Regions from separate parts of the Nocardia sp. NPDC058244 genome, predicted to be linked through region 1. Evidence: riboswitches for the same ligand, from Rfam matches in the RefSeq annotation. Region 1 holds a riboswitch; the other holds the start of a gene.
The links. A riboswitch is a leader RNA that binds a small molecule or an ion and turns the genes downstream of it on or off. The one in region 1 is predicted to bind thiamine pyrophosphate.

Region 1 (4,416 bases):
GGCGGCCGCGTGGGTGGCGATCTCGTCGCGGTGTGCCCACCCCTGCTGGACGACCCGCAGGGGAGAGGGCAGCACCTGCGGACGGACACCGCTGCTCGTGACGTAGACCTGCCAGAGCGCGACCAAGACCACCACCGTCACCAACGACGGCACCGCCCACCGGATTCCGGCCCAGCGAGCCGTGCCGCCGTCACCACCGGCGGGGACCGGCGGCGGCACGGCTACGGACCGCTCACGGGGTGGCGAGGTACTCATTGGTGAAGTAGGTCGACCAGTCGGGTTCGGTGGTCAGCGGCTTTCCGTCGGGTCCGGTCAGCAGGCCGCCCCGGTACAGGAAGCCGGAATTCGCCGTCCACTGCTCCACCGTCTGGGTGCCGACCTTGCCCGCGGCGTTCTTCATGAACTGCTCGGCCAGCATGCGCTGGCTCTCGAAGACCAGCTTCTCGTCGGTGAACGCACCCGGATTGGCGTCGATGAGATCCTGGGCCGCCGCGTCCGGGTTGTCCGCGGCGAACTGGTAGCCGCGCTGCAGCGCCTGCACGAATTTCGCGGCGCGGTCCGGGTTCTGGGCCAGCCAGCCCTCGTTGGCGTCGACCACGATCGCGTAGGCGTCCGGGAAACCGAAGTCGGTGTAACGGAAGTAGCGCATCGGGGTGCCGTGGTGTTCGGCCTCGATCCCTTCCCACGCCAGATACGAGACGGTGAAGTCGGCCTTGCCGGAGTAGACCGCTTCGTAGGCCGACGAACCCAGCATCACCGAGGTGAAATCGCCGGTGCCACCGTCGTTGCGGATGACCTGCTGGAGCGCTTCCTTCTCGCCCGGATCGCCGAAACCGGCGTAGGTCTTGCCGTCGAGATTCTTCGGGCTCGCGAGGTCGGCGCGATCGGCGCGCACGCCGATGCCCGTCGCCCAGTGCTGCAGCGGGGCGAGGACCGACTTCACCCGTGCGCCCGACGCGCGGGCGAAGGTCGACGAGTTGTGCGTGCTGATCCCGAATTCCGCGTTGCCCGCGTCGATCACCGTGTCGACGGAGGTGTTGTTGTACGGCAGGACCTGCACATCCAGGCCGGCGTCGGTGAAGTAGCCGCGCTGCAACGCGACATAGAGCCCGACGTGGTTGGTGTTCGGCGTCCAGTCCAGCGCGAACCGGATGGTGTTGTCCGAGCTGCCACCCGAACCGCAGGCGGTGAGCAGCGACAGGGTCGCGACGGTGGTGGCCAGGACCGCGAGCGCGCGGCGCAGACGCCCGGTCATGCGGCGGGCCAGGGCTGCGGATGCAGGGCGGTGTCCCAGAACAGCAATTCGTAGCGCGTCGCGACGACGAACGCCTGCTCCATCGCCGCCCGCTCCTGTTCGCTCGCCGACTCGGCGGCGGCGTCGACCAGTGCGCGCGCCGTGGCCGCGGACTGCTGGAACTCCGCCGCGCCGTAGGTGGTGACCCACTGGGCGTACGGGTGCGCGGGGTCCGCGGCGATCACCTTCGCGGCGCTCTCGGCCAGGTCGCGTCCCACTTCGGCGTAGATCCAGAAGCAGGGCAGTGCCGCCGCCGCGGCGACGGCGTAGGACTCGGTCGCGGCGGCCGCGATCAGGTAGGAGACGTAGGCCAGGCAGGTCTGCGAAGGCTCCGGTTCACCCTGGCGCGGGGGCAGCACGCCACCGGTGAGCAGCTGTTCGTGCATGGCCGATTCGACGGCGGCGGCGTTCGCGGACGAGGTCGCCCAGAAGGCCGCGGTCTGCGGGTCCGGCGACTTGGCCGCGAGCAGCGCCAGCGCCTTCGAGTACCCGGTGAGGTACAGCGAATCCTGCTCGATGTAGGTGCGGAACACCTCGAGCGGCAAGGTGCCCTCGCCGAGGTGGCGCAGGAACTCCAGCTCATCGATCGCCGTGCGCAGGACCTTGGTCCGGTCCCAGAGGTGATCGGTGAACAAGTCGGTATTCGTGGTGTGGGCGCGCAACACCGTGACATCCCTTCGTCAGCATTACCTGAACAGGTTCAGCGGGTCTGTTCTCAGCCTCGCGGTCGCGAGGCACCCCGTGTCGGAACTCGATCGAGACTAGCAGCGACCTCCGACACGCGGGCCGTGCCGGGTTCCGCCCGGAGCCCCGGTCACGGTGGTAGGTGTTCGGCGGCGGACCGGCACCCGGTAACTTCGCTGCCAAGAAGTCCGTCTTCCCGCGCCCATCGAACCGCCGAACGAAGAGAGCTGATCAATGTCGACCTCGACCGCGCGTGCACACATCGGTGTGACCGGCCTGGCCGTGATGGGCAGCAATATTGCCCGCAACTTCGCCAAGCACGGCTACACCGTGGCACTGCACAACCGTTCCGTGGCAAAGACCGACGCGCTGCTGGCCGAGCACGGCGGTGACGGCGATTTCGTCCGCACCGAGACCGTCGAGGAGTTCGTCGCGGCGCTGGAGAAGCCGCGGCGCGTGCTGATCATGGTCAAGGCAGGCGACGCGACCGACACCGTCATCGAGGAACTGGCTGCCGCGATGGAGCCGGGCGACATCATCATCGACGGCGGCAACGCCCTCTACACCGACACCATCCGGCGCGAGGCCGCCCTGCGCGAGCGTGGCCTGAACTTCGTCGGCGCCGGTATCTCCGGTGGCGAGGAGGGCGCGCTCAACGGCCCCGCGATCATGCCCGGCGGGCCCAAGGAGTCCTACGAGTCGCTCGGCCCGTTGCTGGAGTCGATCGCGGCGCAGGTCGACGGCACCCCGTGCTGCACCCACATCGGCCCCGACGGTTCCGGCCACTTCGTCAAGATGGTGCACAACGGCATCGAGTACGCCGACATGCAGCTGATCGGCGAGGCCTACCACCTGTTCCGGGACGCGCTCGGTTTCGACGCCAAGCAGATCGCGGACGTGTTCACGCAGTGGAACTCCGGCGACCTGGAGAGCTACCTGGTGGAGATCACCGCCGAGGTGCTCGCGCAGGTCGACGCGAAGACCGGCAGGCCGCTGGTCGACGTCATCGTCGACGCGGCCGAGCAGAAGGGCACCGGCCGCTGGACGGTCAAGTCCGCGCTGGATCTCGGTGTGCCGGTGACCGGCATCGCGGAGGCCGTCTTCGCCAGGGCGCTGTCGGGTTCCCGTGCGCAGCGCAAGGCCGCGGTGGGTCTCGCCGCGGGCACGCTCGCCGCCAAGCCGACCGATGTCGAGCAGTTCACCGAGGACATCCGGCAGGCGCTCTACGCGTCCAAGGTCGTCGCCTACGCACAGGGCTTCGACCAGATCGCCGCGGGTAGCGCCGAATACGGCTGGGATCTGCGCCCGGGCGACATGGCGACGATCTGGCGCGGTGGCTGCATCATCCGGGCCCGGTTCCTGAACCGGATCAAGGAAGCCTACGAGCAGGACCCCGCGCTGCCGAGCCTGATCCTGGCCCCGTATTTCCGCGAGGCGATCGAGACGGCGATCGACAGCTGGCGGCGCGTGGTGTCCACCGCCACCCTGCTCGGCATCCCGGTCCCGGCGTTCGCGTCCTCGCTGTCCTACTACGACGCGCTGCGCGCCGAGCGGCTGCCCGCCGCCCTGACCCAGGGCCAGCGCGACTTCTTCGGCGCGCACACCTACGAGCGCGTCGACGCCGAGGGCAAGTTCCACACCCTGTGGAGCGGTGACCGCAGCGAAGTCACCGCGGGCTGATCTCCGCGCACGGGACTGCTGGCGGTCGAATCCCGACGAACCCCCTCCGGCTCGGGTCGGAGGGGGTTCGTCTCTGGAGAGGTCGGGCGGCGGTCAGCGGGGAGCGGTCGAGCGAGGCAGCGTGGCGGGAGGGCGGAGCCGGGTGATGGCCCGGGTGGCCAGACCCGCCCCGCGCAGGAGCCACCGGAACGCGGTGGTGGACGGGCCCGGCACGATGCCGGCCAGCTGTACGCCGTCGAGCAGGTCGTAGAGCGTTTCGCCCTCATACATCAGGTGCTCGGCGTTGAAGTGATAGCGGTCGACGGCGGTGCATTGGATGAACGCGCCGTTGCCCGGGATCGCGGTGGCGTCCGCACCGTAGGGGTGCAGCTTCAATGGCCCGACGATGTGGCCACTTCCGTAGTAGCGCACCACCATTCGGACCTCGCCGGTCGGGGACAGGTCGATGTAGCACTGGCCGGGTATCGGGTCGTAGCGCCAGTCGGGGATGGCGTCGAAGAAGGCGAAGTTGTAGGCCACGAATTCGTCGAGTCCCACCATGGTCGCGCCGAGTGTCGTCACGTCCTTGTAGCGCAGGTCGTCGGTGTAGAGCTCGTGGTTGTAGCTCATGTCCCGGGTCTGCCAGCTCCACCAGTACTTCTTCGCCCAGTCGAGGGTCCAGGCGATATCGAGGCCGTGCCCGGCGTAGAACTCGATCTTCCTCTCGTAGTCGTCGAACCATGTGCGGGTCATGGCGGTCAGCGCGGCTTCGTCGAGGA
Region 2 (4,416 bases), on a different contig from region 1:
GTTCGCCTACGCGGGTATCGCGGTGGTCGCCGCCGCCACCGCCGCCGCGGTGATCGTGCTGCCCGCGCTGCTCATCCTGGTCGGTGACCGGATCGACACGATCGACCTGCGCGCACCGCTGCGCGGGCTGTTCCGGCGGCCGCCGCGGGTGGACAAGCTGCCCCAGCAGACGTTCTGGTATCGCCTGGTCACCGCCGTGATGAAGCGGCCGCTGCCGATCGCGCTGGCGACCACCGCGTTCCTGCTGCTGCTCGGGTCGCCGTTCCTCGGCGTCCAGTTCGGCTACCCCGACGACCGGTCGCTGCCCACCGGCGTGGCCAGTCGCGAGGTCGGTGACGTGCTGCGCACCGAGTTCGACGCCGACATGGCCGCGAGCGCGACCATCGTGCTGCCGGAGTTCCACGGCACCCCCGCCGAGCTGGACGGCTATGCCCTCGCCCTGTCCAAGGTGCCGGACGTGCCCGCCGTGCTCAGCAGCGCGGCCGTCTATCGCAACGGCTGGCGGGTGGCCTCGGGCGTGCCGGAGATGTCGGACCCGTCGGCGGGCGCGTACCTGTCGGTCGCAACCACGCTCGACCCCTACTCCGACGCGGGCCGGATCCAGCTCGACGCGATCCGGGCCGTCCCCGCACCGTCGGAGGCCCTGGTCACCGGTCCCGCCGCGCTCAATCAGGACTCCGTCACCGCGATCACCGGCAAGCTGCCGCTGGCAGGCGCGCTGATCGCGATCACCACCCTGGTGCTGCTGTTCCTGTTCACCGGCAGCGTGGTGCTCCCGGTGAAGGCGCTGGCGTTGAACATCCTCTCGCTGGCGGCGACGTTCGGCGCGATGGTGTGGATCTTCCAGGAGGGCAACCTGTCGGGGCTGCTCGGTTTCACCTCCACCGGCACGCTCAACCTGGCCATGCCGATCCTCATGTTCAGCCTGGCCTTCGGCGCCTCGATGGACTACGAGGTGTTCCTGCTCTCCCGGATCCGGGAGGAATGGCTGGCCGGGCCCAAGACCACCGAGGGCAATACCGAGGCCGTCGCGATGGGTGTGGCCCGCACCGGCCGCATCTTCACCGCCGCCGCGCTGCTCATGAGCATCGTGTTCCTCGGCGTGGCGACCTCCGGCGTGTCGATGATGAAGCTGTTCGGTCTCGGCTGCGCACTGGCCGTGATCAGCGACGCCACCGTCATCCGCGGCCTGCTCGCGCCCGCCCTGATGCGGATGATGGGCACCTGGAACTGGTGGGCGCCCAAGCCGCTGGTGCGGCTGCACGACCGGTTCGGGCTGCACGAGGCCGACGAGCCCACCGTCGACAAGGTCGACCGGCCCGAGCCCACCCCGGTCTCGGTCTGAGCCGAGCGCGGCCCGCGCGGGACTTCCCGAGCGGGCCGCGCACCACGGCGGGTATCGTCGGCCCGGAAAATTTCACACACGCCAACGGGGGCTCGCACCAGCGGGCTGAGAGGACGGCTAGCCCATTTCTCGGGCGATCAGGGCCGTCGACCGTATGAACCTGACCGGGTAATGCCGGCGTAGGGAGGAATCACCATGGGCACAGCCACGTCTTCGACCGGGGCGGTCGACACCGTCACCACCGGGCCGATCCAGGGCAGCGTCAAGCACTACCAAGAGGTCGACGGCCTGCGCATCCCGGTGCGCCGGATCAACCTGACCAACGGCGAGCACTTCGACGTCTTCGACACCTCCGGCCCGTACACCGACGACAACGCGGTGATCGATCTCGAGGCCGGCCTGCCGAAGCTGCGCGACGAGTGGGACAAGCCCGCCGTCGACGGCCCGCCGACCCAGCTCGCCTGGGCCCGCCAGGGCATCATCACCGCGGAGATGCGCTTCATCGCCGCCCGCGAGGGCGTCTCGCCGGAGCTGGTGCGCGACGAGGTCGCCGCCGGTCGCGCGGTGATCCCGGCCAATCACAAGCACCCCGAGCTGGAGCCGACCATCATCGGCAAGAAGTTCCTGGTGAAGATCAACGCCAATATCGGCAACTCGGCGGTGACATCGTCGATCGCCGAAGAGGTCGAGAAGATGGTGTGGGCCTCGCGCTGGGGCGCCGACACCATCATGGACCTGTCGACCGGCAAGAACATCCACGAGACCCGCGAGTGGATCCTGCGCAACTCCCCCGTCCCGATCGGCACCGTGCCGATCTACCAGGCGCTGGAGAAGGTCAACGGTGATCCCACCAAGCTCACCTGGGAGATGTACCGCGACACCGTGATCGAGCAGTGCGAGCAGGGCGTCGACTACATGACCGTGCACGCGGGCGTGCTGCTGCGCTACATCCCGCTGACCGCCAAGCGCGTCACCGGCATCGTCTCGCGCGGTGGCTCGATCATGGCCGCGTGGTGTCTGGCGCATCATCAGGAATCGTTCCTGTACACGCACTTCCGTGAGCTCTGCGAGATCCTCGCGAAGTACGACGTCACCTTCTCCCTCGGTGACGGCCTGCGTCCCGGCTCCATCGCCGACGCCAACGACGAGGCCCAGTTCGCCGAGCTGCGCACCCTCGGCGAGCTCACCAAGATCGCGAAATCCTATGGCGTGCAGGTGATGATCGAGGGCCCCGGCCACGTGCCGATGCACAAGATCGTCGAGAACGTGAAGCTCGAGGAAGAGCTGTGCGAGGAGGCGCCGTTCTACACCCTCGGCCCGCTGGCCACCGATATCGCGCCCGCCTATGACCACATCACCTCGGCCATCGGGGCCGCGATCATCGCCCAGGCGGGCACCGCGATGCTCTGCTACGTCACGCCGAAGGAGCATCTGGGCCTGCCCAACCGCGACGACGTCAAGGTCGGCGTGATCACCTACAAGATCGCCGCCCACGCCGCCGACCTCGCCAAGGGGCACCCGCACGCGCAGGACCGCGACAACGAATTGTCCAAGGCGCGTTTCGAATTCCGCTGGCACGACCAGTTCGCGCTCTCGCTCGACCCGGACACCGCCCGCGAATACCACGACGAGACGCTGCCCGCCGAGCCCGCCAAGACCGCGCACTTCTGCTCCATGTGCGGTCCGAAGTTCTGCTCCATGCGGATCTCCGCCGACGTGCGCGAGTACGCCGAGAAGCAGGGTCTGACCGACGTGGCCGCCATCGAGGCGGGCATGGCCGAGAAGTCGGCCGAGTTCGCCGACCAGGGCAACAAGGTCTACCTGCCCGTCGTCTGATTCCGAGGTCCCCGGGACCGGCACGGCTGCGCCGCGCCGGTCCCGGCCCTTTCCGGGGCTAGCATTGTTCCGGCACAGAGCACCTGTGCGCAGCCTTTTCTGTACCGACCGGAAAGGGATCACTCGCATGTGCACTTCGTTCACCGTCACCGCCGCGGACGGTTCGGTCACCGCCGGACGGACCATGGAATTCGCCTTCGATCTCGAATCGCGCCTGCTCGTCTTCCCCCGGGGCATGTCGTACCAGGCCAAGAGCCCCGATCCCGACGCTCCCGGCTATTCCTGGCGCGGCTCCTACGGCACCGTCGGCATGAATCTGCTGGACCGCGACTGCCTGCTCGACGGCGTGAACGAAGCCGGTCTGTATTTCGGCGCGCTGTACCTGCCGAACTTCACCGAATACCAAGCGGTGCCGGTCGGCCGCGAATCCGAGTCGATGTCGCAGATCCACGATGTCGGCAATTACCTGCTGTCCACCTGCGCGTCGGTGAGCGAGGCGGCGGCCGCCCTGGAACGGGTGCTGGTGTGGGGCCAGCCCGATCCCAGCACCGGAGCGCCCATCGAACTGCACTACACCCTGCACGACGCGAGCGGCAATTCGCTGGTCGCCGAATACATCGACGGCGAACTCCGACTGCACGACAATCCGCTGTCGGTCCTGACGAATTCGCCCCCGTTCGAATGGCATCTGCTCAACACCGGCAATTACGTCAATCTCTCTGCCGTCAATGTCCCCGACCTGCCGCTGTCGGGATACGACGTGAGCGCCCTCGGCCAGGGCAGCGGAATGCTCGGCCTCCCCGGCGATTTCACCCCGCCTTCCCGCTTCGTCCGCGCGGTCGCCCTCACCCAGGCCGCCGAACCGGCCCCCGACGCACCCGGCTCCGCCATCGTCGCCGCCCACATCCTCGACAGCTTCGACATCCCCAAGGGCTTCGTCCGTGCCGGCGACAGCGGCCCCGACTCGATCGAATACACGGAATGGTCGGTCATCGCCACCCTCGCCGCCGACCACCGCCGCTATCTCGTCCGCTTCTACGACAGCCCGGTCTGGTGCGCGGTCGACCTGGCCGAACTCGACTTCGACCAGGCCGGGGTCACCACCGTCGACACCGGAGCGGCCTGGTGCGTCGACATCACACCCTCGACCTGACCCGGGACCGGGGCGTGAAGCTCACCAGTCGTCGAGGTAGTAGAGGGTCAGGGAAACGGTGCCGTCGGGAAGTTCCCTGAGG

Region 2: it holds a riboswitch for thiamine pyrophosphate, as region 1 does, so the genes downstream of both, thiC (phosphomethylpyrimidine synthase ThiC) here and ACFVW6_RS18285 (TenA family protein) in region 1, are expected to answer to the same signal.

Annotation. Positions count from the first base shown of each region.
Region 1 covers NZ_JBHVWX010000005.1:401,360-405,775, reverse strand. Annotated here, with positions in the region: gene ACFVW6_RS18295 (ABC transporter permease) at 1-255, opposite strand, end outside; gene ACFVW6_RS18290 (ABC transporter substrate-binding protein) at 233-1,255, opposite strand; gene ACFVW6_RS18285 (TenA family protein) at 1,252-1,959, opposite strand; TPP riboswitch at 1,950-2,046, opposite strand; gene gndA (NADP-dependent phosphogluconate dehydrogenase) at 2,213-3,658, shown strand; gene ACFVW6_RS18275 (nuclear transport factor 2 family protein) at 3,752-4,416, opposite strand, start outside.
Region 2 covers NZ_JBHVWX010000001.1:523,917-528,332, reverse strand. Annotated here, with positions in the region: gene ACFVW6_RS02495 (MMPL family transporter) at 1-1,345, shown strand, start outside; TPP riboswitch at 1,420-1,548, shown strand; gene thiC (phosphomethylpyrimidine synthase ThiC) at 1,541-3,181, shown strand; gene ACFVW6_RS02485 (linear amide C-N hydrolase) at 3,309-4,334, shown strand; gene ACFVW6_RS02480 (hypothetical protein) at 4,356-4,416, opposite strand, start outside.